2 regions of the Spirillospora sp. NPDC048819 genome follow, and region 1 is predicted to be linked to the other one. Evidence: predicted binding sites of a transcription regulator. Region 1 holds the regulator's gene; the other holds the start of a gene.
The links. The regulator HrcA, encoded in region 1, represses chaperone genes, less so after heat shock. The targets are predictions, from matches to a motif close to TTGGCACTCTCNNNNNGAGAGTGCCAA.
Positions count from the first base shown of each region.

Region 2: the regulator HrcA is predicted to act here: its motif matches at 8,721-8,747, upstream of AB0C35_RS06830 (FmdB family zinc ribbon protein).

Region 1 is NZ_JBEZGN010000002.1:327,881-343,757, reverse strand. Features, by position in the region: gene AB0C35_RS04690 (LysR family transcriptional regulator) at 1-519, opposite strand, end outside; gene AB0C35_RS04685 (hypothetical protein) at 589-1,116, shown strand; gene AB0C35_RS04680 (RNA 2'-phosphotransferase) at 1,058-1,594, opposite strand; gene rpsT (30S ribosomal protein S20) at 1,646-1,915, opposite strand; gene lepA (translation elongation factor 4) at 2,160-3,998, shown strand; gene AB0C35_RS04665 (DUF4870 domain-containing protein) at 4,076-4,591, opposite strand; gene AB0C35_RS04660 (hypothetical protein) at 4,735-6,147, opposite strand; gene AB0C35_RS04655 (hypothetical protein) at 6,225-7,106, opposite strand; gene AB0C35_RS04650 (hypothetical protein) at 7,461-7,910, shown strand; gene hemW (radical SAM family heme chaperone HemW) at 7,941-9,149, shown strand; gene AB0C35_RS04640 (DUF3097 domain-containing protein) at 9,166-9,993, opposite strand; gene hrcA (heat-inducible transcriptional repressor HrcA) at 10,207-11,220, shown strand; gene dnaJ (molecular chaperone DnaJ) at 11,221-12,354, shown strand; gene AB0C35_RS04625 (16S rRNA (uracil(1498)-N(3))-methyltransferase) at 12,466-13,197, shown strand; gene AB0C35_RS04620 (hypothetical protein) at 13,226-13,939, opposite strand; gene AB0C35_RS04615 (SigE family RNA polymerase sigma factor) at 13,936-14,478, opposite strand; gene AB0C35_RS04610 (histidine triad nucleotide-binding protein) at 14,827-15,171, shown strand; gene AB0C35_RS04605 (PhoH family protein) at 15,431-15,877, shown strand, end outside.
Region 2 is NZ_JBEZGN010000003.1:199,687-215,563, reverse strand. Features, by position in the region: tRNA gene AB0C35_RS06880 (tRNA-Ala) at 472-545, opposite strand; gene AB0C35_RS06875 (hypothetical protein) at 593-1,126, opposite strand; gene AB0C35_RS06870 (GNAT family protein) at 1,342-1,962, opposite strand; gene AB0C35_RS06865 (MogA/MoaB family molybdenum cofactor biosynthesis protein) at 2,086-2,562, opposite strand; gene moaC (cyclic pyranopterin monophosphate synthase MoaC) at 2,571-2,996, opposite strand; gene glp (gephyrin-like molybdotransferase Glp) at 3,047-4,255, opposite strand; gene galU (UTP--glucose-1-phosphate uridylyltransferase GalU) at 4,282-5,217, opposite strand; gene AB0C35_RS06845 (5-formyltetrahydrofolate cyclo-ligase) at 5,251-5,832, shown strand; gene AB0C35_RS06840 (NAD(P)-dependent oxidoreductase) at 5,953-6,942, shown strand; gene AB0C35_RS06835 (potassium/proton antiporter) at 7,046-8,530, shown strand; gene AB0C35_RS06830 (FmdB family zinc ribbon protein) at 8,785-9,156, shown strand; gene AB0C35_RS06825 (MMPL family transporter) at 9,649-11,778, shown strand; gene AB0C35_RS06820 (S-methyl-5'-thioadenosine phosphorylase) at 11,922-12,749, shown strand; gene AB0C35_RS06815 (RcpC/CpaB family pilus assembly protein) at 12,746-13,366, shown strand; gene AB0C35_RS06810 (MscL family protein) at 13,770-14,198, shown strand; gene AB0C35_RS06805 (hypothetical protein) at 14,511-14,792, shown strand; gene AB0C35_RS06800 (D-alanyl-D-alanine carboxypeptidase family protein) at 15,213-15,877, opposite strand, start outside.

The sequences.
Region 1 (15,877 bases):
CCTGGCGGTCAGGGGGTGGTCCTCCGGCATGACCAGGACCTGCGGGTAGGAGGCGAGGAGGACGGCCTCCACGTCGGTGGGCAGGACGTCCAGGACCGCGACGCCGAGGTCGGCGCGGCCGGTGCGGACGGCGGTGAGGGTCCGGGCCCGGTCGCCGTTGATGAGGCGCATACCGGGGTGGACGACGTCGCCGAGCAGGTAGAGGTAGGCGCCCTCACCGGCGGCGAGGGCCGGGACGCGGGTGGGTGCGGTGCCGTGGACGTCGGCGAGGAACGCGGTCATGCGGGTGTCGAGGTCGCGGGCGAAGCGGGCGACCTGCTCGCCTGCGGGGGTGAGCGTGAGGCGGCGTCCGTGCCTGGTGTAGAGGGGGCGGCCGAGGGTTTCGGTGAGTTTGCGCACCTTGACGTGGAGGGCGGGCTGGGAGATGTGGAGGTCTTCGGCGGCCCGGGTGAAGTTGAGGTGGTCGGCGAAGACGGCGAACGAGGCGAGCGCGTCCGTGGAGAGGCGGCCCAGGTCCATAGTCGTTGACTATAGCTGGGTGGGTCATTGATAGTTCTGTTTTAGGGGCGGAGGTCCGAGGGTTGATGCATGAACATCGAACCTCGGCTCGGCGTCGATTTCGGCCGGGTCATCCACGGGGGGCCGCTGGCCCCCGGCGACGCCGACACCGCGTTCCTCGGCGGGAGTTTCGAGGCGGCCCTCGCCTCGCCCGCGAACGAGGGCGTGTACGAGGTGCTGCCGGGCCTGATCGACGACTTCGGCGGACGGGCGTGGATCATCTCCAAGTGCGGCGACCGGGTGCGCAAGCGCACGCTGGCATGGCTCGACCACCACGACTTCTACGCGCGGACGGGCCTGCCCAGGGAGAACGTCCGGTTCTGCCGGAAGCGGGCGGAGAAGGCCGGGCATTGTGCCGACCTGGGGATCACCCACATGATCGATGACCGGCTGGACGTGCACCAGGCCATCCGGGAGATCGTCCCCTACCGGTATCTGTTCGGGCCGCAGAAGGGGCCCGAGTGGGTGCGGCACGTCCCGGACTGGGCGGCCGCCGAGGTCATTCGCGCAGATATCCCGGCGGGACGAGGTCGACCAGCCACACGCCGTTCGAGCTGACGCGGAACTCGTGCCCGTCGGCGGCCATCCGCCCGGCCTGGACGACCAGGACGACGGGTTCGCCGCGGCGGGCGCCGACGCGCCGGGCCGTCTCACGGTCGGGGGACAGGTGGACGGCGTGCCGCCCCATGGGCAGGAGGCCGTCGCGCAGGATCGATTCCACGGAGCGGTTCACGGTGCCGTGGTAGAGGAGTTCCGGCGGGGACGCCGAAGGCAGGTCCAGGTCGACCTGGATCGAGTGGCCCTGGGCGGCCCGGATCCTGTTCCCATCGAGGACGTAGCGCTGCTTGTCGTTGGCCGCGACGACGTGTTCGAGTTCGGCGCGCGTGAAAGGGAAGCCGTGGCGTGCGGCGGCCGCCAGCAGTTCGGCGACGTCGGCCCAACCCCCGGGATCGAGCGTGAGGCCGATCCGCTCGGGGCGGTGCCGCAGATGCCGGGCGAGATACTTGGAGATCCTCACCGCGCGCCGCTCGTCCATGGACATGCGTCGGGGCCGGCGCGCCATGGCCGGCCCCGGTGCGTGCGGCTCTTACTTCGCCTGCAGCGCGGCGGCGCGCTTGGCGATCGCCGACTTGCGGTTGGCGGCCTGGTTCTTGTGGATGACGCCCTTGCTGACGGCCTTGTCCAGCTTGCGCGCGGCGTTCTGCTGCGCGGCGACGGCGACGGCGACGTCGCCGGCGTCGGCGGCCTCGCGGAACTTGCGGATCACCGTCTTCAGCTCGGACTTGACGGCCTTGTTGCGCAGCCGGGCCTTCTCGTTCTGCTTGTTGCGCTTGATCTGGGACTTGATGTTAGCCACGTCGGTAGTGCCTCAGCTTGGTCGCGATCCTCGCCTGCACGGTCGGCAGGCTCTGACGAAAGGTCTGAACGGGGGCGGACGGTACCCCCCGGGGCACGACGCTACGCCACACGCAGTCGCACAGCTTACCAATCGCCGAGGCCTGCCCCAAACCGGGTCGTGCACTGAGCATCGCGAAGGACATGGGACCATGGGAGGTACACGTGTCCTTGCCCAGCTACTGAGATTTTGTGAACGGACCCCGGTGCCAGCGCCTGACAAGACCGATCCCGCGATCATCCGCAACTTCTGCATCATCGCGCACATCGACCATGGCAAGTCGACCCTCGCGGACCGGATGCTGCAGTTGACCGGTGTGGTCGAGGGGCGCCAGATGCGCGCCCAGTACCTCGACCGCATGGACATCGAGCGCGAGCGCGGCATCACGATCAAGAGCCAGGCCGTCCGGCTGCCGTGGACGTCCGGCGGCGTCGACCACGTGCTCAACCTGATCGACACCCCGGGGCACGTCGACTTCTCCTACGAGGTGTCGCGGTCGCTCGCGGCGTGCGAGGGCGCGGTCCTGCTGGTGGACGCGGCGCAGGGCATCGAGGCGCAGACGCTGGCCAACCTGTATCTGGCGCTCGAGGCGGACCTGCACCTGATCCCCGTCCTCAACAAGATCGACCTGCCCGCGGCGCAGCCGGACAAGTACGCCGAGGAACTGGCCGGGATCATCGGCTGCGAGCCGTCGGACGTGCTGCGCGTGTCGGGCAAGACCGGCGAGGGCGTCCGCGAGCTGCTCGACAAGATCGTCGCGGAGGTGCCGGCGCCGGTCGGCGATCCCGACGGGCCGGCCCGCGCGCTGATCTTCGACTCGGTGTACGACACCTACCGCGGTGTGGTGACCTACATCCGGATCATCGACGGGCGGCTGTCGCGGCGCGAGAAGAGCCTGATGATGTCGACCGGGGCCGCGCACGAGACCCTGGAGGTCGGCGTGATCGCCCCGGAGCCGAAGCCGGTGCAGGGCCTCGGCGTCGGCGAGGTCGGCTACCTGATCACCGGGGTGAAGGACGTCCGGCAGGCGCGCGTCGGCGACACCGTGACCGGCGCGTCGCGGCAGGCGCCCGAGGCGCTCGGCGGCTACCGCGACCCCAGGCCGATGGTGTTCTCCGGCCTGTACCCGCTGGACGGCGACCAGTATCCGGAGCTGCGCGACGCGCTCGACAAGCTGCGGCTGAACGACGCCGCGCTGGTCTACGAGCCGGAGACGTCGGCGGCGCTCGGGTTCGGGTTCCGCTGCGGGTTCCTCGGGCTGCTGCACATGGAGATCGTCCGGGAGCGGCTGGAGCGCGAGTTCGGCCTGTCGCTGATCTCCACCGCGCCGAACGTCGTGTACCGCGTGGTCATGGAGGACGGGACGGAGCACACCGTCACCAACCCCAGCGAGTTCCCCGAGGGCAAGATCGCCACGGTGTACGAGCCGGTGGTGCGGGCGACGCTGCTGTCCCCGTCCGAGCACATCGGCGCGATCATGGAGCTGTGCCAGGGCCGCCGCGGGGTGCTGCTCGGCATGGACTACCTGTCGGAGGAGCGCGTCGAGATCCGCTACACGCTGCCGCTCGCCGAGATCATCTTCGACTTCTTCGACCAGCTGAAGTCGCGGACCCGCGGGTACGCCTCGCTGGACTACGAGCCCAGCGGCGAGCAGGAGTCCGACCTGGTGAAGGTCGACATCCTGCTGCAGGGCGAGTCGGTGGACGCGTTCAGCCAGATCGTCCACAAGGACAAGTCGCGCGAGTACGGGCTGATGATGACGTCCAAGCTCAAGGAGCTCATCCCGCGGCAGCAGTACGAGGTGCCCATCCAGGCGGCGGTCGGCGCCCGGATCATCGCCCGTGAGAACATCCGCGCCATCCGCAAGGACGTCCTCGCCAAGTGCTACGGCGGCGACATCTCCCGCAAGCGCAAGCTGCTGGAGAGGCAGAAGGAGGGCAAGAAGCGGATGAAGACCATCGGGCGGGTGGACGTCCCGCAGGAGGCCTTCGTCGCGGCGCTGTCCACCAGTGGCGGCGAGCCCGCCGACAAGGGCCGCAAGTGACCCGGTTTCACGCCCGGAAGTAACCCGGCTTCAGCCCGCAGGCGGCCCGGCTTCGCGCCGGGCCCCTCGGCACGGACTTATTTCTTCAGCAGGGGCCAGGCGACCACGGGCGGCACCCGCCGGAACTCGCCGCGATTGGCGGCCCTCCCCGCGTAGACGAGGAAGAACATCACGGCGGCCGTGAAGCCCAGCGGCAGCCAGATCAGCACCTCGACGGCCAGGGACAGCAGTCCGCCGACGATCCACACGGCGATGGCCGCGAGGCCCATGTTGAGGCCCTGGGCGGCGTGCCGGCGGACGAACGGCGAGCGCGCCTTGCCGACGTAGACGATGGCCGGCGCGATCGCGCCGATGAGGAACTGGCCCACGTACGCCATGAGCGACCACGTCTTCTCGTCGTCGGAGACGGGGCCGTAGTGACCGGGCATCTGGGCGGTGCCCCCGCTCGGCTGCTGGGGCTGCTGCTGCCAGGCCGGACCGGCCTGCTGCTGCGGTGGCTGCTGCTGGGGCTGCTGCCAGACGTTTCCAGGCTGCTGCCACGGGGCCTGCTGCGGCTGCCCCTGGCCGGGCGACGGGGGAGGCCCGTAGGCCATGGCGGAAGTCCTCTCCTAAGTTCGCTCTGCGCGTTCGCTATGCGACCTATTGGCGAAGTGTATGACTCTTAGGACGCGCCGGGAGTTCGCACGGGTTCCCGCTTCCGCCCGCCCGGTGGCCGTTTCGCGCCACCGGGCCGGGATCACGCGAGTCCGGGACTCCAGAGGACGGCCGACGGCTTCTCCCGGGTGAGCGTCACCGACCCCCGCCATTCGATGGACGACGGCTGCGGGAGGTACGACTCGTCCAGGAAGAACCCGCGGTTGACCGACGTGACCGTGGCCGGTGCGCCGTTGTCGCCGAACCCCGTCGGACGGCGGATCGCCTCGATCACCGCGATGTCGGACACCGCCGTCCCCTCCGGCAGTTCGACGGTGGTGGCGACGGCGCCGTCCCGGTCGATCGACCAGGTGGGCTGATCGTGGTCGGAGCGGTAGAGCGTGGACGGATCGGACTTGAGCCGGACGCCGAGCGCCACACCCGGCGCCGACCCCCACGCGGTCGCCGCACCGGTCGACTTGGCGAACTCGGCGAACAGGTACGTGCGCTGGTCGCCGACCTCCCGCGTCGCCGGATCGGACGGGTTCTCGATCTTCCCCTCGCGCACCATCTCCTGGGCCGCGACACGGTACGTCCACGGCTCACGATCCATGACGGCCTCGCGGGCGCGCCCCTCCGGACGGGTCCCGGAGGCGTCGAGCAGGAAGCGCAGCGGCGGGTCGGGCGAGACGACGTCGCACAGGTTGTTGTTCTGCGTGCACGTCTGCAGCACCGGGTGATCACCCTCGAAGCGGCCGGTGAACTGGAACGTCAGGTGCAGCGGCGCCTGGTAGACCGCGGTGCCGTCCACGCGCCGCCCGGACGCGTCCACCTCGACCCGGTACACCCACTCGATGTCGGTCGTGCGGCCCCAGCGCGCCATCAGCGCGGGCGTGTCGGTGCCGCCGTCCTCGTTGCTCCACACCATCGAGTACTCGATGACCCGGTGCCCGGGAGTGCCGGCGGGCCGCGTCTCGTGCCAGGCGATCAGCGGGGTGTCGGTGGTCGCGTTCTGGTACGGGTCGCCGAACGGCCATCCCGTCCGCCCGACGACGATGGGCGCGTGCCGCAGGGCCGTCGCCTCCGTGGTGGGCATCCGGACGCTGGTGGCGCCGAGGGCGACGCTGCGGGCGGCCGGGGCGCTGCCCTGGGCGAACCGCAGCGTCACCTCGTGCGCGCCCTCCCGGACGTGCCCGAGCCCGAAGCTGCGGGCCACCGGCTCCGACGACGGGACGACGACATCGGTCACATGGCGTCCGTCCACCGCGATCGACACGACGGCGGACTCGGCGCCCTCACGGGCCCAGGAGACGCCCGGAGCGGACGCGGCGAAGGAGATCACGGCCTCCCCGTCCCGCGCCGCGGTGAACGGCACCGACCGGGCGGGACCACCGCGCTCGACGATGATCGTGCCCGGCTGCGCGGCGGCGGCGGGGGAGACGGCGGCGGTGAGGGGAGCACCGGCGAGGGCGGCGCCGGTCAAGGCGAGCACGGCATGACGCGCACGGCTTCTCATGATCGCGGAATCTAGACCGGCCGGGTCGCGATCCGGTGACGCCCCGGTCGCCCGTGGGTGTCGGGTTCGTGTGTCCGTCAGGCCCGCGTCCGCAGCGGCCTCGGCAGCCGCGCCGGCGTGGCCGGCGGCCGCAGGGACACGCCGGTGAACCGCTCCGCGGCGGCGTCGGCCGCATCGGGCGCGTAAAGAGTGAGACCCGACACGGCGAGCCGGGCCGTCCGCCCCCGCCGCACGACCTCGTGCCCGAGCTCGCCCAGCAGCGCGACCACGTCCTCGGCGGGCTCGTCGAGCAGGTCGACGCCGTCGAACCGCAGGCGCATCTCCGGGTTGCCGCTCCAGCCGGCGGGCCGCGTCGCGCAGATCTCCGCGAGCCGCTCCACGCCGTCCTCGCCCCGGCCCGTGGACAGCGCCAGCGTCCCCCGCCCGACGCGCACGCTGCGGTGACCCGCCCACCCGCACAGGAACGACGACTTCGGCGGGCGGGTGCCGCAGCGCTCGGCCACCGCGGCGAGAGTCGTCCAGGCGTCCGGCGCCCGAGTGGAGAACAGCAGGCTCGCGTCCGGCAGCAGCGCCCCGCGCCCCGGCTCCAGCGTGATCACGAACGGCGCCACCCGGCCGGGGAACCGCGCCGGGTCCGCCTCCCGCAGCGTGACGAGCCCCTCCCACGTGACGGGTTCGTCCACCGCGAACCAGGTGATGACGGTCTCGACGCCCAGTTCGCGGAACGTCGCGTCGGTCAGCCGCTCCGCGACCACCTCCCGCAGCCCCTCGGCCGTCTCGGAGAGCCTCCGCCGCCACCACGCCGGCTCCGGCCCGGACCCCGCGCCCGTCTGCCAGCGCGTGCCCGCCCCGGCGAACTCGGAGCGCCGCTCGGCGCCCGAGGCGTCCACCACCACGTAGTGCCAGCCCTCAGGCTCACCGCACAGCACCACCCGAGCCGGCGCCGCGTTCGATTGCATTTCCCTCCTTCTTCGGGCCCGGCGGCCCTCCATCGTCGGGAAATGCGTGCGATCGCTGCATCGCTCCGACTCGCCTTTCGGCTCGCTGCGCGATCAGATTCTCGCATGCTCGAATCTGCCTTCGGACGCGATCGCGAGACCCGGGGCGGTCGCGTGGCCGGGGCGGCGGCCGGGGTCGCCGCGGACGGTCGCCGATGTGCGTGCGCGGGTGCCGGTGTCATGATGAGCGGCCGCCGCGGTTTGCGTCCGTGATGCGCGACACGGTGGGCGCTGCGCTTTCTCGCGGTGCGCAAGTCGGTACGGTCGGACGGGTAGCGTGCCGGTCAACCGATCTGACGACCTCCCGGAGGTAGCGTGACCCACCCCGAGCAGGTTCTGCGTTCTCCGAAGGAGCGGGAGACGGTGAACGGCGCCGTCCGCGCGCTGCGGTCCGCCGCCCCGTCGGGCTGGGAGCGGCTCGACTTCGAGTTCTGCGCCACGGTCGGCATCGACAGTGCCTCCTTCGAGGTCGAGGGGCCGGACGGCGAGCGCCACAAGGCCATGCCTCCCGGGCAGGCCGTGGGGAAGATGGACGAGCTCCGGCGCGTCATGTACCGGCGCGGCAAAGGCGCGTGGTTCACCGCACGGCTGCAGATCGAGCGCTCGGGGCATTTCAGCGCCGAATTCGACTACGACGGCGAGCCCGACTTCACCCCGCCGCTCACCCCGTCCGCCTATGCCCTGGACCTCGACCGGTTTCCCCGCAGCGAAGAGCACATCCCCGACTGGCTCCGAGACAGGCTCCGCGAAGACTCGGCGGACTGAGCAGGGGCTTGGGCCGGGCAGACTGGAAGGGTGCCTTCCACGCTGCCTGATGGTGATCCCGTGCCCGCTGATGGGGCGTTGCCCGCCGGCGCCCTGGAGGGATTGGGGACGCGTCCGTTCGCGTTCTACGTGCATGTGCCGTTCTGCGTGACGCGGTGCGGATACTGCGACTTCAACACGTACACGGCGACGGAGCTCGGGCCGGGCGCCGAACGCGATTCCTACGCCGACACCGCCATCGGTGAGGTGAGGTTGGCCCGGCGGGTGCTGGGCGACGCGGAACTGCCCGTCGAGACGGTCTTCGTGGGCGGTGGCACACCGACTCTGCTGCCGGCGGACGATCTGGGCCGTGTTCTCGATGCGATCGACGCCGAGTTCGGGCTTGCGGCGGGCGCGGAGGTCACCACGGAGGCAAATCCCGAATCCGTGGACGAGGCGTATGTGGCCCGATTGCGGGAAGTCGGGTTCACGCGGATCTCCTACGGCATGCAGAGCGCGCGCGAGCACGTTCTGGCCGTCCTGGAGCGCAGCCATACGCCAGGGCGTGTCCCGCAGGTGGTGGAGTGGACACGTAAGGCGGGGTTCGAGCACGTCAATCTCGACCTCATCTACGGGACGCCGGGGGAGACCCACGACGACTGGAGGGCCTCACTGGAGTCGGCCCTCGCCGCGGAACCCGACCACGTGTCGGCCTACGCGCTCATCGTCGAGGAGGGCACCCGGCTTGCGGCGCAGGTGAGGCGGGGGGAGCTGACGGCGCCCGACGACGACGCCATGGCCGACCGCTACCTGATCGCCGACGAGATGCTGAGCGCGCACGGCCTGCACTGGTACGAGATCTCCAACTGGGCCGCCGACCCCGGCGCCGCCTGCCGGCACAACATGCTCTATTGGACGGGCGCCGACTGGTGGGGCGTCGGACCCGGCGCGCACAGCCACGTCGGCGGGACCCGCTGGTGGAACGTCAAGCATCCCGCCGCGTACGCCGCGCGTCTCGCGGAGGGCGCCACCCCGGCGCACGCCAGGGAGGTCCTGGGCGAGGAGGACCGGCGCATCGAGCGGATCATGCTCGAACTGCGGCTCGCCCAGGGCTGCCCCGCCGGGCTGCTGGACGACAAGGCCGTCCGGCGGGCCGTCGACGGCGGGCTGATCGAGCCCGGCCCGTACGAGGCGGGCCGCGCGGTCCTGACTCTGCGCGGACGGCTTCTGGGGGACGCCGTCGTCCGCGATCTGACCTAGTCGTCCGCGATCTGACCTAGGGGACCGTGACGAAGTCGATGAGTTCCTCCACGCGGCCCAGGAGGGCCGGTTCCAGGTCCGTGTAGGAGTTGACCGAGCCCAGGATTCGCTTCCAGGCCGCGCCCGTGTCGTCGCCCCAGCCGAGTTCGGCGACGACGCCGTCCTTCCAGGGGATGCCGCGCGGGATGCGCGGCCAGGCGCGGATGCCGACGGAGGCGGGCTTGACGGCCTCCCAGATGTCGATGAACGGGTGTCCGGTGATCAGGACGTGTGGGGACGAGACCCGGGCGGCGATCCGGGACTCCTTGGAGCCCTCCACGAGATGGTCGACGAGGACCCCGAGGCGGCGCTCCTCACCGGGGTCGAACTCCTCGACGATGGCGGGCAGGTCGTCCACGCCTTCGAGGTACTCCACGACGACGCCCTCGACCCGCAGGTCGTGGCCCCAGATCTTCTCGACCAGCTCGGCGTCGTGAACGCCCTCCACGTAGATGCGGCTCTCCTTCGCCACCCGGGCCCGCACCCCCTCGACGGCGATCGAGCCCGACGCGGAACGGGCCGGCCCTCTGGGCGCGGCCTCCGGCCGGACGAGCGTCACGGGCTCGCCGTCGATGAGGAAGCCCGCGTTCTCCAGCGGGAACACGCGCCGCTTGCCGAACCGGTCTTCGAGGGTGACGCCGAACTTGTCGCAGCCGACGACGGCGCCGCAGAATCCGCTAGCGGGGTCCTCGGCGACCAGACCCGGCTCGGCCGGGACCTCGGGGATCAGGCCCTTGCGGGGCCTGCGCCAGTCGCCGGCCAGCACGTCGTTTCCGTATTTCTTACTCCGCACGGGTCCGCACATTAACCCGGCGGGACGCCCGCGCGCCGTCGTCCCTCGTCCCTCGGCGTGGCGGCGCCGTCCGATACGGGTAGGATCGCGCAGCCGTACGGGGGTGCGCGCGGGCACTCCAGAGTGCCCCCGCGGGTCGTACACTTGGCACTCGGGAGCAATGAGTGCCAGCAGTGCGGTGCGGACGATCGGGGGCCCATGGACGGGGACGAAGGAGGTGACACGGTGCTGGACGACCGTAAACTCGCGGTCCTGCGCGCCATAGTCGAGGACTATGTCTCCACCAACGAGCCGGTGGGGTCCAAGACGCTGGTGGACCGGCACAACCTCGGCGTGTCCTCCGCCACCATCCGCAACGACATGGCGGTGCTGGAGGAGCAGGGGTACATCGCCCAGCCGCACACCAGTGCCGGCCGCGTCCCCACCGACAAGGGCTACCGGCTGTTCGTCGACCGGCTGTCCACGATCAAGCCGCTGTCGGTCGCCGAACGCCGCGCGATCGAGACGTTCCTGTCCGGCGCCTACGACCTCGACGACGTCGTCGGGCGGACGGTGCGGCTGCTCGCGCAGCTCACCCGGCAGGTCGCCGTCGTGCAGTACCCGTCGCTGACGCGCTCGTCGGTGCGGCACGTCGAGCTGGTGCCGGTCGCCGAGGGCCGGCTGCTGCTCGTCCTGATCACGAACACGGGGCGGGTGGAGCAGCGGGTCATCGAGACCAGCGGCACCGTCTCCGAGGAATCGATCGGGCACCTGCGGGCGTTGCTCAACACGTGCCTGGACGGGCTCGGCCTCGGTGACGTCCCGACGGCGGTGGCGGACCTGCCCGAGAAGGTGGTCCAGGCGGACCGGCCGCTCGCGGCGGCGGTGCTGTCGGTGCTCCTGGAGACGCTCGTCGAAAAGCATGAGGAGAAGATCGTCTTCGCCGGTGCGGCCAACCTCGCCGCCGTGGACTTCTCGCCCAGCCTGCGGGAGGTCCTCGTCGCGCTCGAGGAGCAGGTCATCTTGATGCGGCTGCTCGGCGAGACCGGCGATTCCTCTACAGTTACGGTGCGGATCGGCACCGAGAACCCCGACCTGGGGCTCCGATCGACTTCGGTCGTCGCCGCCGACTACGGCGTGGGCGACCTCACTCTGGCCCGGCTGGGTGTGCTCGGGCCTACACGCATGGATTACCCCAGCACGATGGGAGCGGTACGGGCAGTGGCACGCTACGTGGGACAGATCCTGGCGGGGTCGTAAGTGGCCAACGACTACTACGCGACCCTGGGCGTCCGGCGGGACGCCAGCGCCGACGAGGTCAAGAAGGCCTATCGCCGGCTCGCGCGGGAGCTCCACCCGGACGTCAACCCGGATCCGGAGACCCAGGACAGGTTCAAAGAGATCACCCAGGCGTACGAGGTGCTCTCCGACCCGAAGAAGCGCGAGATGTACGACCTCGGCGCGGACCCGTTCGCGTCCGCGGCCGCGGGCGGCGCCGGCGGGTTCGGCGGTGCCGGGTTCCCGTTCAGCGACATCATGGACGCCTTCTTCGGCACGGCGACGTCCCGGGGCCCGCGGTCGCGGGCGCGGCGCGGCCGCAACGCGACGCTGCGGGTGGAGCTCGACCTGAGCGAGACGGCGTTCGGCACGACCCGCGAGCTGTCCATCGACACCGCGGTCGCCTGCGCCGCCTGCGAGGGGTCGGGCTGCGCGCCCGGCACCCACCCGGACACGTGTGAGACGTGCCACGGGCGCGGCGAGGTGCAGCAGGTGCAGCGCTCGTTCCTCGGCCAGGTCATGACGGCCCGGCCCTGCCCGGCCTGCGGCGGGTTCGGCTCGGTGATCCGCAACCCGTGCACCGAGTGCTCGGGCGACGGGCGGGTCCGCACCCGGCGGACCGTCAAGGTCAAGATCCCGGCCGGGGTGGAGAACGGCATCCACATCCAGCTCGCCGGCGAGGGCGAGGTCGGTCCCGGCGGCGGCCCGCCCGGCGACCTGTTCCTGGAGATCGTGGAGAAGCCGCACCCGATCTTCGAGCGGGAGGGCGACGACCTGCACTGCACGGTCGAGATCCCGATGACGGCGGCGGCGCTCGGCACCAGCGTCACGATCGAGACCCTGGACGCCGCCGAGAGCGTCGACATCAAGCCCGGCACGCAGTCGGGGCAGGTCATCACGCTCTACAACCGGGGTGTGCGGCACCTGAACGAGAGCGGCCGCGGCGACCTGATGATCCACGTGAACGTGGAGACGCCGAACCGGCTCGACGAGGAGCAGGAGGAGTTGCTGCGGCGCCTGGCGGTGCTGCGCGGCGAGGAGCGTCCGCCCGGCAAGTTCGCGCCGGGTCAGCGCGGCGTGTTCTCGCGGCTCAAGGACGTCTTCAACCAGCACTGAAGAGCAGTGGCGGCGGCCTACGACGAGGGCCGCCGCGGCGATCCGGAACATGACTCGGAGCATCGTGGGTCGGGGGACTGACATGGGCGAAGCCCCTCACGGAGTGCGCGCGTGAGCCCGCCGGTCTTCCTCGCCGGGACGGACGCGCTGGAGCGCGGCAGCGTCGTCCTGGACGGCCCCGAGGGGCGGCACGCCGCGGCCGTGCGGCGGCTGCGGCCCGGTGAGCGCGTCGACCTGACCGACGGCGAGGGGCTGCTGGCCGAATGCGTCGTCACCGCCGCGGACCGCGCGTCCCTGACCCTGGACGTGCTGGCCCGGCACCGGCGGCCGCCGCCGTCGCCCCGCATCGTGGTCGTCCAGGCGCTCCCGAAGGGCGACCGGGGCGAGCTGGCGGTCGAGACGATGACCGAGGCCGGGGTGGACGAGATCGTCCCGTGGTCGGCGGCCCGCTGCATCACGCAGTGGCGCCCCGAGCGCCGGGAGAAGGCCCTCGGACGCTGGCGCGGCGCCGCCCGCGAGGCCGGCAAGCAGGCCAGGCGCAGCCTGCTGCCCGAGATCGCCGGGCTTGCGTCCACCGATGACGTCGTCGCGCGGATCACCGCGGCGTCCCTCGCCGTCGTCCTGCACGAAGAGGCCGGTGTGCGGCTCAGCGCCCTGGAACCGCCCGCGGAGGGCGAGATCGTCGTGGTGGTGGGGCCCGAGGGCGGCATCACCGAAGACGAACTGGAGGGGTTCACCGCGGCCGGCGGGCGCCCGGTGCGCCTCGGTCCGACGGTCCTGCGCACGTCGACGGCCGGGGTGGCGGCCGCCGCGGTGCTGATGGCGGCCACCGGCCGCTGGTAGGCCCGCCCGTGAGGGGAGGGCCGGCCGGTCAGGGGGTGGAGGCCGCGGCTCCCGCGGCGCCCTGATCGGTGGTCTTGGCGGACTCGCTCGTCGAGGGCGACGTCGGCGCGTTGGTGGGCTCGTCCGGGTCGGGCGAGGTGGACGTCGGCGGCGACGGCGACGTGGTCGGCTTCTGCGACGGCGTCCCGCCCGGGCACGGCGTGGCGGCGGGCGTGGTCGCGGGCTGCGGGCTGGGTGACGCGGCGGCCGTGGGGGTGCCGGGCGGCGGCGGGATGCTGCAGGAAGACAGTCCCGGCGAGGTGGTCGACGACGGCGTCTGCGAGGCGCTCGGGGCGTCGGACGCGGTGCCGCCCGCCGACGGCGGGCCGGGGAACTCCGGGTTCCCCTGGGCGTCGGTGTGGTCGCCGGAGGTGTTGTTCCTGCCCTCGCCGGAGGGGCCGTTGCTGCCCACGGACTGCTGGATGAGATCGATGGTCTGCGGCGCGGTCACGCCGAGCCCGGCGACCGCCACGGCGGCGGCCACGGCGAGGACGGGACGCGCCCAGTTGACGGTGAACCGGTCGAACCCGAGCCCGAAGCGCGCGAGACCGATGCGTCCGAGACCGAACCGGCGGCCGGAGCCGTCGGCTATGCGGGCCCGGATGCGTTCCAGGCCGTCGCCTGCGGGGTTGACCGAGTCCGCCTCCGCGTTCAGGGCACGGCGGAGGATCTCCCCGTGCTCGTCGTGGGGGTCGGTGGTCATGAGAACTGCTCCAGGACGTTGCGTAGCGAGGTCATCCCGCGCGCCGTATGGCTCTTCACGGCGCCGCGGGAGATGCCCATCGCGTTGGCGATCTCCGCTTCGGACAGATCGGCGTAGTAGCGAAGGACGAGCGCCTCCCGCTGGCGGGCGGGAAGCCGGGACAGCGCGTCGATGACCGCCGAGCGTTCCAGCTCCCCGATGGCCCCGGCCTCCGCGCTCGGCGCGTCGGGCAGGCCCTTCGGGGCGTACTTCTCGACGACGGCGCGGTGCCGGAGCACCGATCGCGACCGGTTGACCACCGACTGGCGCAGGTACGACAGGGCCTTGTCCGGGTCGCGCAGCCGGCGCCACCCGCCGTGCATCGCGACGAACGCGTCCTGGACGACCTCTTCGGCCGTCCCGGCGTCCCGGACGAGCATGGCGGCGAGTCTTACCAGCGAGCGGTAGTTGGCGCTGTAGAGCGCGGTCACCGCCTGATCGGCGTCCCAGGCGGCGGCCACCGCCCCCGCCGTGCCCCTGGCCACGAGGGTCTCGGTCACGTCAGTTGGACGCGCACCCTCGTCGTTCGGTTTACGAAAGGGCATGTCCTGGTTTGCCTCGGTCACCTATCCGCCGCCTTTGCCGTCCCCCGGCCGTTCATTCGTACGGTCGCCATCGGAACGACGTGGATCGGGCGTGCCCGGCCCGGTCCGGGCGCGTCGCAATGCCTTGCGAACCGGGGGGTACGCCCTGAGCTGACAACCTTAACCAGTAGGCGGTCGGAATGCCGACCGCAATGGAAGGTCGATCGGCGAAAACCCTATCGAGTGCGGGCCGCCGCGAGCCATGCCCGCACGGGTCTCGATAGGATTCCGGGGCGGTCACGGGCCGCCTGCGAGGGGAGAGGGATGACCGACTGCCTGTTCTGCAAGATCGTTTCCGGGGACGTGCCCGCCAAGATCGTCCGGGAGTCGGCGGGCACGGTGGCGTTCCGCGACATCAACCCGCAGGCGCCCACGCACGTGCTGGTGATCCCGAGGGCGCACCACCCGACCGTCAGCGGGCTCGCCGCCGACGACGCCGAACTGCTCGCCGAACTCGTGGGCGAGGCCCACCAGGTCGCGGTGGACGAGGGCATCGCCGAGGCCGGCTACCGGGTCGTGTTCAACACCGGCGCGCAGGCCGGGCAGACCGTGTTCCACGTGCACGCGCACGTGCTCGGCGGCCGCGGCCTCAACTGGCCGCCCGGCTGACCGTCCCGGCCGCCGCCGCCCAGGCCGCTCCGGCCGCCCGGTGCCCACCCCGGCGAAAACCATCCGCGTGGTTCCAGGGGCGGCCAGTACCATGGAACCGGTACACCTGGACACCCGGAGCAGACAGAAGGCAGGTCCGAGAGGCCGCAAGGCCCGGCTGATGGTCGAATCAACTCACACGAGGTCAACGCGCACGGGACGCGACGACCGGACAGGCTCGCACTCCCAAATCAAGATCGTGGTGCCGGACGACCATTCGATGGTCAGCCTGCTGGGCTCCCGGGACGAGCTGCTCCACGCGATAGAGCAGGCGTTCGGCGACGGCATCGACATCCACGTCCGCGGCAACGAGATCACCGTGACGGGCCCGGAGAGCGAGACCGACCTGGTCTCCCGGCTGTTCACCGAGATGCTCGACCTGCTGAAGGGCGGCACCCAGCTCACCCCCGACGCGGTCGAGCGCAGCCTGGCGATGCTGCGCGGCGAGGGCGACGCCCGTCCCGCCGAGGTCCTGACGCTGGACGTGCTGTCCAGCCGGGGCCGCACGATCCGCCCGAAGACGCTGAACCAGCGCCGCTACGTCGACGCGATCGACAAGCACACGATCGTGTTCGGGATCGGTCCCGCCGGCACCGGCAAGACGTACCTGGCAATGGCGAAGGCCGTCCGCGCGCTGCAGGACAAGCAGGTCAACCGGATCATCCTG
Region 2 (15,877 bases), on a different contig from region 1:
CATGCCCACATCCTCATGACCTACCGCGAGTTGTGTCAGTGCAACACGGAATAACCTGAGGGGCCCGGGTTCGATGAAGTCTGATGTGCCCCGACCACGGCGACCGGAACGCCGCCGCACTGCCCAAAGCCTGTTAAACCGGATGCCGGTCTAAAAGCGGACATCACCTTTGTGATGGGTGCAGGAAGCGCGTGCAGGGCCGCGCCGTCCCGTATCAGTGGCGGAGTTGGCCGGTGGCCGGTGGGCCGGGGGTGGTGGTGCGCAGGTGTGGCCTCAGGTGTTGATCTTGTCGGTGGCGGGGTGAGGGCTGCGTCATGGGGCTGTGACTGCGGCGGTGTGGCGTGGGGGGGTGTTTGGGTGACCGGGGTGTGCCGTCTGGCGTCGCTCGGTCTTGGTGACAACGTGGTGACAAATGATTAGAGGCCGATCTAGGATTTCTCCTGAATCGGCCTCTTACCTGGGGTTTCTCGGTGGAGCTGAGGGGATTTGAACCCCTGACCCCCTCGATGCGAACGAGGTGCGCTACCGGACTGCGCCACAGCCCCGAGGACTCCGTAAGGTTAGCAAACATCCGGGGGTGTTCGCGCACCGGTTATTCGCCGACGGCGCGGCGGTCGTCGGCGTATTGGTCGAAGACCTCCTCGGGGGTGAGGAGTTCGATGACCTCGGCCGGTTCGGCCGTTTCGGCGGCTCGGAGGGCCTCGCGGGCCTTGGCGCGGGCGAGGGCGCGGGCGTGTGCGGCGGCCTGGCGGCGGGCGGTGTCCATGCCGACGGCGACGCGGAGGAGCGCCAGGTGTCCCGCCAGGAGGACGGTCGGGGGCGCGGTGATCCACCAGGGCGCGAGGCCGGACGCGACGACGGCCGCGGCGGTGAGGAGCAGGGCCGTCAGGCCCGTGGTGCGGCGGCGGCGGCGGGCGATGACGGTGGCGCGGCTCGTCCGGCGGTGGGGCCGGGGTTCGGGGATCTCCTCGGGTTCCTCGTCGTCGTCTTCGACGAGGGTTTCCTCGGAGCGTTTGTGGAGGAGCCGGGTGATTCCGGTCGTCTCGGTGTCGCGGCGCAGCCACATGGGCACGAGGACGACGGCCCAGACGGCGACGATGGCGAGATAAAGAACGGCGCTGCTCACCGGCCCCACCGTCCCAGGGCACGCTCAACAGGCGGGCCGACTTTCGGCGCGCGAACGTGCATTGGGAGCAGGGTCACGCCCCGCACGGTACGAGGGGGTGTCAGAGGTTGACGAGCATAAGGGACGGTGTGTCGCGAGATCGATCTCGCCGTTACTCTCCGTTTGCCAAGGCTTCTCGATCGCAGGATTCTTACGGCGGGAAAGTCACAGCGGACTCAAGTGCGCCGGGGAAATGCCTGTTTGCGCTCGGCCAGCCAGCGTGCGCGCAGGCCACCGGGCACGTCCTCGACGGTCAGGGCGTAGCAGATGTGGTCGCGCCAGGCTCCGTCGATGTGCAGATGGCGGCGCCGAATTCCCTCTTCCCGGAATCCGAGCTTTTCGACGACGCGGCGGCTTGCCGTGTTCTCCGGACGGATATTCGCCTCCAGGCGGTGGAGGCCGACGGTGAAGAAACAGTGATCGACGGCGAGGGCGACCGCGGTGGGAATGACGCCGCGGCCGGCGACCTGCTTGTCGACCCAGTAGCCGATCTGGGCGGAACGGGCCGAGCCCCAGACGATCGCGCCGATGGTGAGCTGCCCGGCGAATTCGCCTTCGTGGGTGACGACCCAGGGCAGGGCGAGGCCTTGGCGGGCTTCGCGGCGCATGGTGTGGACCATGCTGAGGTAGGGGCCGAGGCCGCTGCGGAACAGCGGTGTCTCGGGGTTGGTGGGCTCCCAGGGGCGGAGCCAGTCGGCGTTGCGCACCCGCAGTTCACGCCAGACGGCGGCATCGCGGTGCCGGAGCGGGCGCAGCCCGACAGGACCCTCGGTCAGGGTGGCAGGCCATCCCCGCAAACGTTCCACGGCTCCATGATTCCCTGGTCGGACGTCTGGACGCCATCAATTGTCGCCGAGAAACGGTCACTCAGGTCGTTCAAGGGCCGTTTTCATGTCGGGGCGGGCCGTTTCGCGCGCTGCTCAGCCGGTGGGCGGGCGGGGGTGGTCGCCGCCCTTGATCTGGTCGACGGCGTGGGCGAGGACGCGGCCGAGGACGGTCATGCCGTCGCGGACGCCGCCCGTCGAGCCCGGCAGGTTGACGATGAGGGTGCCGCCCGCGACGCCGGCGAGCCCGCGGGACAGGATCGCGGCGGGCACCATGTCGCGCCCCTCCAGCCGGATGGCCTCCGCAATACCCGGTATCTCCCATTCGATGATCTGACGGGTCATCTCCGGGGTCTGGTCGGTGGGGGTGAGGCCGGTCCCGCCGGAGGTGACGACGACGTCGTAGTGGGCGGCGACGGCGTCCCGGAGGGTCTCGGCGACCGGGTCCCCGTCCGGGATGACGACCGGGCCGTCCACCCGGCAGCCGAGGTCCTCCAGCATCTCGACGAGGACGGGGCCGGATTTGTCCGGGTAGACGCCCGCGGCGGCCCGGTTCGACACGGTGACCGCCATCGCCCTGATCATCGGCGCCACACGCCCTTCTTGCCGCCGGTCTTCTCCTCGACCCGCACGTCGCCGATCACGGCGGCGGGGTCGACGGCCTTGACCATGTCGACCAGGGCCAGCGCGGCGACGCTGACGGACGTCAGCGCCTCCATCTCCACGCCCGTGCGGTCCGCGGTGCGGGTGACGGCAGTGATCGCGACGCCCTCGTCCCGGATCTCCAGGTCGACCGTGACTCCGTGGAGCGCGATCGGGTGGCACAGCGGGACGAGGTCAGGGACGCGCTTGGCCCCCATGATCCCCGCGATGCGGGCGACGGACAGGGCGTCGCCCTTGGGGATGTCACCCGCGCGGAGGAGGGCGACGCACTCGGCTGAGAGGTGGACGAAGCCCGTGGCGGTCGCTGTCCGGGCGGAGACGTCCTTGGACGACACGTCGACCATGCGGGCCGCGCCCGCGTCGTCCAGGTGGGTGAATTCGGGACCCGTGGCACTCAAGACGGCAACCTCATGACGTCGACGTGGGAACCGGCGGGGAGCGCTTCGACATCCTCCGGCAGAACGATGAGCGCGTTGGCGGACGCAAGCGAGCCGAGCTGGTGCGAGCCCTGCACCTCGGCCGCCGTGACGGAGTAGGAGCCGCGGTGGAACGACAGCCTGCCGCGCAGGAAATGGCGGAGCCCGGCGGGTGACTTGACGTCCTCGGCGAGGACGGCGCTCACCGTGGGCAGGGGGTCGGGTTCCAGTCCTTGCATGGCGCGCAGGGCGGGGCGTACGAAAACCTGGAACGACACGTACGCGCTTACCGGGTTGCCAGGGAGGGTGAAGACCGGCGTGTCCTCAAGGAGGCCGAACCCTTGAGGCTTACCGGGACGCATGCGCACCTTGTGAAAGCCCACCGTGCCCGTGCCGGAAAGTACTTCCTTGACGACGTCCTTGGTGCCCATGGAGACGCCGCCGGTGGTGACGATGGCATCGGCACGGACGAGCTGGTCTTCGAACATCTCCAGCACCTTGGCGGGCTCGTCCACGACGGTGGCCTGCCGGAAGCCCATTCCGCCCGCCTCCACGACGGCGGCGGTGAGCATGTAGCTGTTGGACTCCCAGATCTGGCCGTGCCCGAGCGGTGAGCCCGGTTCGCGGAGTTCGTCCCCGGTGGCGACGACCACGACGCGGGGCCTCGGCCGCACCGTCACCCGGGACCGTCCCACCGCGGCGATCATGCCGATCTGCGGGGCGCCGAGCCGGGTGCCGGCGTCCACGACGACCTGCCCGGCGACGACGTCCTCGCCCGCGCGGCGGATGTAGTTGCCCGCCGGCGCGGCGCGCGAGACCCGGACGGTCGCGTTGCCGCCGTCCGTCCACTCGACGGGGATCACCGCGTCGGCGCCGGCCGGCAGCGGCGCGCCCGTCATGATCCGGGCGGTCAGGCCGGGCCTGATCGCCGACACGCCGGAGTCGCCCGCGACGATGTCCCCGACGACGGGCAGCGTGACCGGGTCGGTCTCGGTCGCCGCCGCGATGTCGGCCGCGACGACGGCGTAGCCGTCCATCGCGGAGTTGTCGAACGGCGGCAGCGGGACGGGCGCGGACACCGACTCCGCGAGCACCGTCCCCTGCGCCTCCAACAGCGCCAGGTCGAGCGGCGGCAGCACCGCGACGCCGCCGAGGATGTCCGTCAGATGCTCATCGACCGTTCTCATGCCCACGGCCCCAGTCTGACGGGTCGTCACGAGTCCCCGGAGCCGCCCGTGCCGCCGGACGCGTCGTGCTCGCGCACGAACTCGCGCAGCCACGGGATGAACTCCGGTGCCAGGTCGGGACGTTCCGAGGCGAACTGGACGACGGTCCGGAGGTATTCGAGCTTGTTGCCCGTGTCGTACCGGCGTCCCCGGAACTTGACGCCGTAGACGCCGCCGCCCTGGTCGGCGGGCGTGTCGGCGAGGGTGCGCAGCGCGTCGGTCAGCTGGATCTCGCCGCCGCGTCCCGGCGGGGTCTTCTCCAGGACGTCGAACACCGCGGGGTCGCAGACGTACCGGCCGATGATGATCCAGTTGCTCGGCGCCTCCTCGGCGGAGGGCTTCTCGACGAGGTCGGAGATCCGGACGACGTCGTCCTCGCCGGTCGCCTCGATGGCCGCGCACCCGTACGCCGAGACCTGGTCGGGCTCGACCTCCATCAGCGCGACCACGCTGCCGCCGTACTGCCCCCGCACCTCGATCATGCGCCGCAGCAGGTTGTCGCGCGCGTCGATCATGTCGTCGCCGAGCAGCACCGCGAACGGCTCGTTCCCGACGTGCTGGCGGGCGCAGTGCACCGCGTGCCCGAGCCCGCGCGGCTCGCCCTGCCGCACATAATGCATGACGGCCAGGTCACTGGACGCGTGGACGGCGTTGAGGCGCTCGTCGTCGCCCTTGGCGCGCAGTGCCTCCTCCAGCTCGTACGCTCGGTCGAAGTGGTCCTCGATGGACCGCTTGCTGCGGCCGGTCACCATCAGGACGTCGCTGAGACCCGCGTCCACCGCCTCCTCGACGACGTACTGGATCGCCGGTTTGTCGACGATGGGCAGCATTTCCTTGGGAGTCGCCTTGGTGGCGGGCAAGAATCGGGTACCGAGGCCGGCCGCCGGGACGACCGCCTTGAGCACAGGTGCATTGTCGGCCATGTATTGACCCTAGCCACCCACGAGGACGGCAGCGTGCAGGACATCGTTTCGAAGACCGACCTACGAGCCGAACTGATCGGCAGACGTGCGGCGATGCCGCCCGAAGCCCGTACCGCGGCCGGGAGGTCGATCCGGGACGCGCTGCTGCCGGTCCCCGAGGTCGAGATGGCGGGGACCGTCGCGGCGTACGTCTCGATCGGCACCGAACCGGACACCCGCGGGCTGCTGTTCGCGCTGTGGAAGCGCGGCACGTACGTGCTGCTCCCCCGCCTGCTCCCGGACGGCGATCTCGACTGGGCGTCTTATGAGGGCCCCGACTCGCTCGTCCCGGGGCCGCGCGGACGCCTGGAACCGTCCGAGCCGCCCCGTGGGCCGGGCGCGGTGGCCAGCGCGGACGTCGTTCTCGCCCCGGCGCTGGCCGCCGACCGCACCGGCATGCGCCTCGGCCGCGGCGGCGGCTCCTACGACCGGGCGCTCGCACGGGTCGGCCCGGCGATCCTGACCGTGGCGCTGCTGTACGACCAGGAACTCCTGCAGACGGTGCCGGCCGAACCGCACGACCAGCGCGTCCGCGCGGCCGTGACCCCGTCCCAGGGCCTCGTCCGGCTCGGCTGACGAGCGGGCCGGCGCCCTGAGGCGGCGACCCGGGCCGGGCGGGTCGTCGGCGGGGCTCATTAGAGTGAGAAAGGCAAGATCGCGGGAGCGGTCGTGCGGAGGCGAAACGGGAGGTTCCAGATGACGGCGCCGTGGCGGATCCTGTCCCTGCCCCCGATCGACCAGAACGTCGTCCGGCGGCTGTTCGAGCCGCTCGGGGACGCCGCGGAGGTGACGTTCCCGCAGGCCAGGGAGCGCGCGGCATTGCTGTCCGCACTTTCCGGCGCCGACATCGTGATCGCCGACTTCAGTGCACGGCTGGCCCTGGACGCCGAGGCCGTACGGGCCGCGCCGCGCCTGGCGTTCGTCCAGATGCCCGCGGTCGGAACGGACAGCATCGACATCGCCGCGCTGGCGGCCGCGGGCGTGCCCGCGGCGAACGCGGCGGGCTTCAACGCGCGCGGGGTCGCCGAGTGGGCGGTGGGCGCGTCGTTCGCGCTGTGCCGCCACCTCGCCTGGGCGGACAGGGGCGTCCGCGCCGGCAAGTGGCCGCAGATGGAGGTGGTCGCCCGGCGTCCGCGCGAGATCCACACGCAGCGCGTCGGCATCGTCGGCTTCGGCGCGATCGGCGCCGAGGCGGCACGGCTGTTCGCGGCGCTCGGCTGCGCCGTCTCCTACTGGACGAGGCGTCCGCGTCCCGAGGCCGCGGCCAGATACCGGGAACTGGACGACCTGCTGGCCACGTCCGACATCGTCGTCCTCGCTCTGCCGCTGACAGACGAGACCCGCGGGATGATCGGTCCCGAACGTCTCGCCCTACTGCCGGACGACGCGCTGCTGGTGAACGTGGCGCGCGGGGGCATCGTGCCTGACGACGCCATAGTCGCCGCTCTGGAGTCGGGACGGCTGGCGGGCGCGGCCCTGGACGTGTTCGACGAGGAACCCCTTCCGGACGACCATCCGCTCCGCACCAACGAGGACGTGCTGCTGTCCCCGCACGCGGCCGGAACGTCCGTTCAGTCACAGTTGAACCTCGTGTCGGTCGTACGCGACAACGTCACCGCGGCCGTGGAGGGACGCGAGGTGCAGAATGTGGTCAACGGTGTGAACCCGCACGTCAGACGGCGATAACGGGGATCCCCGGCATGCCGTCCCTCAACCGCAAATGTGCGATCGGCCCGTGAATCTGTAGGATTCCTAAACGATCAACTTTGACGACCCCGAAGGGTGGGATGTGCATCTCGACATCTGGCTACTCCTCGGGGCCACGCTCGTACTCAGCGCCATCATCGCGGTCAGGCTGTCGCACCAGGCGGGCCTGCCGACCCTCCTGGCGTACATGGGCCTCGGCCTTCTCATCGGCGAGTCCGGCCCCCTCCACATCAACTTCGACGACGTCGAGCTCGCCAATACGCTCGGCTTCGCCGCCCTCGTCCTGATCCTCGCCGAGGGCGGTCTCAGCACCAGCTGGCGGCACGTGCGGCCCTCGGTGCCCGCCGCGATCAGCGTTTCCACGATCGGCACGCTGATCAGCATCGTCGTGGTGGCGCTGTCCGCCATGTGGCTGATCGACATGCCCTGGCAGCCGGCGTTCCTGCTCGGCGCCGTGCTCGCCCCGACCGACGCGGCCGCCGTGTTCTCGGTGCTGCGGCGGCTGCCGCTGCCGTCCCGGCTGTCCGGGCTGCTGGAGGCCGAGTCGGGCTTCAACGACGCGCCCGTCGTGATCATCGTGATCGCGCTCAGCACCCACACCGGCGCGCCCAACCTCGCCGAGCTGTTCGGCCTGATGGTGTACGAGCTGGTCGCGGGCGGCGTCGTCGGCGTCGCCATCGGCTGGCTCGGCGCGCAGGGCCTGCGCCGCCTCGCGCTGCCCGCCTCCGGCCTCTATCCGATCGCGGTGCTGTCGCTGGCCGTCGCCGCCTACGGCGCCGCGTCGCTGCTGCACGCCAGCGGGTTCCTCGCCGTGTACGTCGCCGCCCTCGTCCTCGGCAACGCCCGGCTCCCGCACCGGCCCGCGACCCGCGGCTTCGCCGAAGGCGTCGGCTGGCTGGCCCAGATCGGGGTCTTCGTGATGCTGGGCCTGCTGGCCTCCCCCGGCGAGCTGCCCGGCCAGATCGTGCCCGCGCTGGTGATCGGGTTCGTGCTGCTGCTCGTCGCGCGTCCCGTGTCGATCGTGCTGTCCACGCTCGGGTTCAAGCTGTCGTGGGGCGAGAAGATGTTCGCGTCCTGGGCCGGGCTGCGCGGCGCCGTGCCGATCATCCTCGCCACCATCCCGATGGTGGCGGGGGTCGAGGGCTCCGCACGGATGTTCTCGATCGTCTTCACCATCGTCGTGATCTTCACGCTGCTCCAGGGCCCCACACTGCCCCTGGCGGCGCGCTGGTGCCGGCTGGAGAGCGACGAGCAGACCCGGGAGCTGGACGTGGAAGCGGCGCCGCTGGAGGAACTGCACGCCGACCTGCTGGAGGTCCGGATTCCGGCCGACTCCATGCTGAACGGCGTGGAGATCTTCGAGCTGCGGCTGCCGCCCGGCGCGTCCGTCACGCTCATCGTGCGGAACGGGTCCAGCTTCGTCCCGGAACCCACCACGCCTCTGCAAGCCGGTGACACCCTCTTGGTCGTGACCACCGACGCAGTGCGCGAGGCCACGGAACGCCGTCTGCGCGCGGTCAGCCGGAAGGGCAGGCTGGCCGGCTGGTTCGGCGAGAAGGGAATCTGACTTGCCGTCCCGTGACAGGGTGCCGTACCGGGACCGGTCGTCTTGCCGTCCCGTGACCGGTGGTCTTGTGGCCGGTGGTCTTGTGACCAGGTTGTTCGCCGGCCTGTGACCGGGCTGTTCCCCGGCCTGCCGGACTATGACCGGTCAGGGAACAGGTCGGGGGCGAATCCTGTTTCAGCCACGGGTACCATTAGCAGTCGTTCAAAGTGAGTGCCAGTCCGGGTTGAGCCGGACTGAGTCAGCGAGGAGGAACCGTGCCGACGTATCAGTACGTTTGCACCGAGTGCGCCGAGCCTCTGGAGGTCGTGCAGAAGTTCAGCGACGACGCGCTGACCGAATGCCCGGCCTGCGAGGGCAGGCTCCGCAAGGTCTTCTCGGCGGCGGGGATCATCTTCAAGGGGTCGGGCTTCTACCGCACCGACAGCCGCGGCTCCGGCAAGACCTCGGCCGCGGGCGCCTCGTCCAACGGCGCCGCCTCGAACGGCGACTCGCCGTCCGACTCGTCCAAGTCGGATAAGTCTGACAAGTCGTCCTCGCCTTCCGCCTCCTCGTCCTCTGGTAGCGACTCCTCCTCGTCCTCCAGTACGTCGTCGTCCTCCTCTTCCTCCTCCGAAAAGGTCGCCTGACCCCTTCTCGGAGCCCCTCCGGGCCACGCACGGTGAGCCGGGCGATCCGCCGTCCCCTGGTGGGCGGGCGGATCTCCCGGCTTTTGTCGTGCCCAGAACTCGCCCGTCCCGGACATCCCGCCGGCGAGCCCACGTGAAGCGCATCAGCGCCGCGAACCCCGCCGCGTTAACCGGAGACATCCCCCGGTAGACTCCTCCCTGCCACCGCGACATCTACATCTCAAGAGGTAGCCGCGGTGCCGGTACCTGCCTCAGATGACGTAGCCCAGGTCCAATCTCTCGCCGGAGGCGCCGGCGATGCCGTCCCGCGACGATTTAGAGGGCGAGAGACGACCGGCAGGCCGGCTCTCCCGACTCGACGAAGCCCTGTCCCGAGAAGGCGCGGGGCTGCATGGAAATCTCGCGATAGTACTTGACATTCATCTCGCCCATCGAGACAGTCTGAAAGACGCGACATATCTCGATTGTCGGAGAGTGCACAGGAGAGGAATCATGAGCACACAGAGCCCGGCTCCCCCCAGGACGTGGGCCCATCGCCTGGCCGGACTGATCGCCGGCAGGCGCACCAAATGGGCAGTCCTGGCCCTGTGGGTCGTCCTGCTCGTCGCCCTCGGGCCCCTGGCCGGCAAGCTCGGCGACGTCGAGGAGAACGACGCGGCGTCCTGGCTCCCCGCCGGAGCGGAATCGACCCAGGTCGTCGAACTTGAAGAACAGTTCCGCAAGGACGAGACGATGCTCGCGGTCGTCGTCTACGAGCGCGCCGAGGGGATCACCGCCGACGACCGCGCGAAGGCCGCCTCGGACGTCTCCGCGTTGCAGAACCTGCCCGGCGCACAGAAAGTACAGGGCCCGATCCCGTCCGAGGACGGAAAAGCGCTGCAGACCCTTGTGCCCCTCACAGACGAGGACCTGACCGGTGCCGTCGACGAGGCGCGTGAGCTCGCCGAGCGCGGACCTCCTGGGCTGACCTCGCACGTCACCGGTCCCGCCGGAAGCGGCGCCGACCAGTTCGAGGTCTTCGAGACCATCGACGGGTTCCTGCTCATGGCCGCGGGCTCCGTCGTCATCGTCCTCTTGCTCATCATCTATCGCAGCCCGATGCTGTGGTTCGTCCCGGTACTGAGCGCCCTCTTCGCCCTCGGGCTGGCCCAATCACTGGTGTACCTGCTGGCCAAGTACGGGGACCTCACCGTCAACGGCCAGAGCGCCGGAATCCTGACCGTCCTCGTCTTCGGCGTCGCCACCGACTACGCACTGCTGCTCGTCGCCCGATATCGGGAGGAACTGCACCGCCACGAGGACCGGCACGAGGCCATGGCCTACGCGCTGCACCGCGCCGGACCGGCCATCATCGCGTCCGCCGCCACCGTCGCGGTCGGCCTGCTATGCCTGCTGCTCGCCGAGATGAACTCCACCGCCGGCATGGGACCCGTGGCCGCCGCGGGCGTCCTGACCGCGCTCGCCGCGATGACGACCCTCCTGCCCGCACTCCTGGTCATCTGCGGACGGTGGCTGTTCTGGCCGCTGATCCCCCGCTACGACGTCAAGTACCTGGAGCCGGAGGCGTACGAGTCGGAACACGGCATCTGGAGCCGAGTGGCCCGCCTCATCAGCAAGCGCCCGCGCGCGCTCTGGGCCGCCACCATGCTCGGCCTGATCGTCCTCAGCCTTGGCCTGACCACCCTCAAGGCGGACGGCCTCTCGGACGCGGGGATGTTCACCGGACGCCCCGACTCCGTCAAGGGCACCGAGGCCGTCGCCCGGCACTACCCCGCCGGCTCCGGTTCCCCGGCCGTCGTCATCGGCTCCGCGTCGGCGTCCGACAAGATCGCCGATACCGTCCGCGGCACGTCGGGCGTCGCCCAAGTCAGCGCACCCGCCACGGCGAACGGGCTGGTCAAGTACGAGGCGACGCTGAAGGACGCGGCGGACAGCGAGGCCGCCCGCGCGACCATCGACCGGCTGCGCGCCGCCGTGCACGACGTCCCGTCCGCGGACGCCAAGGTCGGGGGCATGACCGCGACGTCCCTGGACATCCAGCGGGCCTCCGCCCGCGACAACAAGGTGATCATCCCGATCGTGCTGGGCGTGGTGTTCCTGATCCTCGTCGCGCTGCTGCGCGCCCTGGTCGCGCCGCTGCTGATGATGGGCACCGTGGTCCTGTCGTTCCTGGCCTCGCTCGGCGCCTGTGCGGTGATCTTCGAGTACGGGTTCGGCTTCGAGGGAACCGACGCCGGTTTCCCGCTGCTGGCCTTCATCTTCCTGGTCGCGCTGGGGGTCGACTACAACATCTTCCTGATGCATCGCGTCCGGGAGGAATCGCAGGTTCTCGGGACCCGCCGCGGCATCCAGCGCGGCCTCACCGTCACCGGCGGTGTGATCACCTCGGCCGGTCTGGTCCTGGCGGCCACGTTCGCCTCCATGGTCACGCTGCCGCTGGTGTTCATGGTCGAGATGGGCTTCGCGGTCGCGTTCGGGGTGCTGCTCGACACCTTCATCGTCCGGTCTCTGCTGCTCCCGGCCCTGTCGTACGACATCGGGCGGCGGATCTGGACACCGGGCCGCCTCGCCAAGCGCAAGCCGGCCGCCGACCCGCCCAAGGTCCTCGAACGGGTCGGCTGACGCCGCCACAGATCCCGGCTCCGGCCGGGACGGGGAAGGGGAGGGGTCCGGCTTCGGCCGGGCCCCTTCTTCGTGCCGCGGAGTTATCCACAATCGGCGGACGGTCTCCCGGGCGCCGGCGCGGGATGGCTAATGTCGGCGCCATGTCCACTCAGCCTTCCGCCGCGCCGCCCACCGCCGAGATCGGGGTCATCGGCGGCTCCGGGTTCTACTCGTTCCTTCACGACGTCGAGGAGGTCCGAGTCGAGACCCCGTACGGGCCTCCGAGCGACCCCATCGCCGTCGGCGAGCTGGCGGGACGCCGCGTCGCGTTCGTCCCCCGCCACGGCCGCGACCACCGGTTCCCGCCGCACAAGATCCCCTACCGGGCCAACATGTGGGCGCTGCGCTCACTCGGCGTCCGGCAGGTCCTGGCGCCGAGCGCGGTCGGCTCCCTCACCCCCGACTACGGCCCGGGCACGCTCGCCGTCCCCGACCAGCTCGCCGACCGCACGTCCGGACGCGAGCAGACCTACTACGAGTCGGGCGCCGCCGTGCACGTGTCGTTCTCCGACCCGTACTGCCCGGCGGGCCGCCGCGCCGCCGTGGAATCCGCGCGGACGGCCGGCTGGGACCCCGTCGACCGCGGCACCCTCGTCGTCATCGAGGGGCCGCGCTTCTCGACCCGGGCGGAATCCCAGTGGTTCGCCTCCCAGGGCTGGACGCTCATCGGGATGACCGGCCACCCCGAGGCCGTCCTCGCCCGCGAACTCGCCCTCTGCTACACGTCCCTGTGCCTTGTCACCGACCTCGATGCGGGCATCGAGGAGGGCGAGGGCGTCACCATGGAGGAGGTCCTCCGCGTCTTCGGCGAGAACATCGACCGTCTCCGCACCCTCGTGGCCGACGTCGTCAAGACGCTGCCCGCCGAGCGCACCTGCCCCTGTCCGAACGTCCTGGACGGCATGAAGCTCCCCCTGGAACTTCCGTGAACGCCCGCTTAGCCCGCCTGCGACGGCCGCTGGCGGCACTGTTCGCCGCGGCCGCCGCGGGCCTCGCCCTCATGGCCCTGCGCCCCGGTCCGCCACCGTCCGTCCGGGTCCTGGCCGCCGCCCGCGACCTCCCGGCCGGAACCGCCCTCGCCCCAACCGACCTGCACCATGTGAACCTGCCGCCCGCCGCCGTCCCGTCCGGCGCCCTCCGCTCCGGCACCGGCCGGACCCTCGCCGCCCCCATGCGCGAAGGCGAGCCCCTCACCGACGCCCGCGTCGTCGGCGACGGCCTACTCCGCGCCTACGGCCCCGGCACGGTCGCGACCCCGGTCCGCATAGCCGACGCCGACGCCGTCCGCCTCCTCCACCCGGGCGACCACATCGACGTCCTGACCACCCCGGCGCCACCCGCCTTGCCCGACGCCACCGCAAGCCACCCCCGAGGCGACGCCCGGGTCGTGGTGTCATCGATCCCCGTCATCACCGTCCCCGCCCCCGACGAGGCCGACAGCCGACAGGGCGCCCTGGTCGTCCTGGCGACCACCAGAGCCCAAGCCCTCGCCTTAGCGGCCGCCACCGCCCCCCTGACCCTCACCATCACCGCCCCTGCCCCGTAATCAAGAGCAAGCTTGGCCTCACGTCCCGAAGCTGCGCGATTCCCCAACGATGTTGGACGCACCGGTCGCCCGGCACGTGCTCACCGCGGACGGTCAGCCCCCTGCCCCGCCCCCGGACCGCCACCCCCCGGCGCGTGCTCACCGTGGACGGTCAGTCCCCTGGGCCGGCCCCAGACCGCCGCCCCCGACGGACCGGCAGCCACCACGGCGCGCTGATCCGAGGTACGCCCCGCCCCCACGACATCCCTGACTCCCGCCCCCACCGCAGTCGACTCTCACTCGCAGCGGACCCTCACCCGCAACCCTGAACTTGGCATGTCACACAAGGTTTCATTACCATCCGTAGCCGTTCCTGCGCTCTCGATTCACCAGGGAGACGCACCCCCTAACCCCCGGAGCCGGCATGAGTGGTTTCAAGAAGTTCCTCCTGCGCGGAAACCTCGTCGAACTCGCGGTCGCGTTCGTCGTCGGAGCAGCGTTCGCGGGCCTGGTGAAGGACTTCGCGAGTTCCTTCATCACGCCGCTGATCGCGCTGATCGGCGGCGAGCCCGACTACACGGCCCTGGCCGTGACGATCAACGGAACCAAGTTCCCGTACGGCATCTTCGTGACCTCGGCGATCGCGTTCGTCATCACGGCGGCGATCGTCTACTTCCTCGTGGTGTTGCCGACGACCAAGCTGATCGAGCGAATGGACCGGGGCAAGGAGGCCGCCGAGCACGAGTGCCCACAGTGCCTCAGCGACATCCCGGTGAAGGCCCGCCGCTGCCGCTACTGCACCGCCGAGGTCGTCCCCGCCACCGAGGCCCCCTATCAGGGCGGCCCCGCCTAGCCTCGACACACCCGCGCCAAGTAGCCCGCAGGCCCTGCTGCCGCCCCCGAACGGCGCTGACCTGGGGCCGTGCTCCCCGCGGGCCCGAACTGACCCCGACCGGTGCTGCTCTCCGGCGGTACTGCTCTCAGGTCGTTCCGACCCCGCGCCCGAGCCGACCCCAGGCAGTGCTGGCCCCGCACCACGTTGCCGCAGCATCGTCTGGGGCCAGCTCGGATCGAGGGCAACACCACCCGGGGCCGGCGCCGCGCGAGTTCCCGCACGAGACCGCCGACGCCCTGGGCGAGCAGCACAAAGCACAGGAAACCGAGAGTGATCGCCGACCAGATCACGGGCGCGCTCGCCTGTACGGCGCTGTTCTGGCGGCGGCGGTGGCCCGTCCAGCTCGCCGTGGCCCTGCTCGTGACCGGAACGTTCGCGCACCTGATGACCGGTCCGACGCTGATCGCCCTGTTCATCGTCGCGGCGCACCGTCCCGTCCGCACGACGGCCTGGGTGAGCGCGCCGGCCTTCGCCCCGCTGCCGCTGTTCGTCGCCCCGCCGTACCTGCCATCGCGGGCCGCACCGCGTACCGCATCGTCCGGGAGAGCCTGACGAACGCCCGCAGACATGCGCCCGGCTGCCGAGGTCGCCGTGACGGTACGCAGCGGCCTCGTGCCGGTCCCGAGCCGTGCCGACCCCCGGGCCGAGCCGCGTTGCCCTCGGACCGTGCCGGTCCCGGGTCGTGCCGCCCCCGGCGGTGATGGTCTCGGACGGTCCTGGCCTCGGGCGGTGTTGCCCTCGGGCCGAGCCGGTTCTGGGCCGAGCTGCCCCGCGCCGCGTGACCTCGGGCCGACCCCAGGCCGTGTTGGCCCCGGGCAGTGCTGGCCCCCCGGCGGGTTAGTCCCGGACGGTCCTGGCCCCGCGCCGCGTTGTCCTCGGGCCGTGTCGGTCCCAGGGGCGTGGTTGCACTTGGCGGTGTTGGGCTTGGGTGGTGTTTGAGGGTGATGCGCTGCGTGGTGGGTCGGGGGTGGGTTATTCGTTTTCGGTGCCGAATTCCCAGTGCCAGGGTTCGAACGGGTTGCTGTAGGCCCATGCCGGGTGGATCCATCCGAACTTCCCGGCGTTGTTCTCCATCCAGTTGAACTGGACGGAGCCTGAGTTCTGCACGCCGCCGCAGAGGTCGAGCGCTTGGCCCTTCCCGTGGTTGCTGGTCCCGGGGACGGCCGCGAAGCCGGGCCTCCGCGCGTAGACCGAGTGCTGCTCAGAGAGGCTCCGGTACGCGTCCGTGACGCACATGTCGCGGCCGAACCGGCGCTTGTACGAGGCGTTCAGCTTGTAGAAGCCCAGCGCCGCGTCCGCCCGCAGCTTGTGCCCCTTCTGCGGCAGGTCGCACAGGTACTTCGCCGGGATCAGCCCGTTGGGGAACTGCTTGGCGTCGGCGGCGAGGCTTTCGTCGCATTTGAGTTGCAGCCGCTTCAGCCTGCTCACCGCAAGCTTGTCGAGCATCGTGTTGAGCTGTTTGGTGAGCTCCGCCGACTTGGTCTTCAGCCCGTTCACCTCCTGCTGGAGGCGGGTCTGCTCGACCGCGTTGCGCGACTGCAGTTCCTGCGCGGTCGACGCGAGCCGCTTCCGCCGCGACTGCAGGTCGTCGGCGCGGTCCACGAGCGCCTGCTGCGACCTGGCGAGCAGCGTCACGT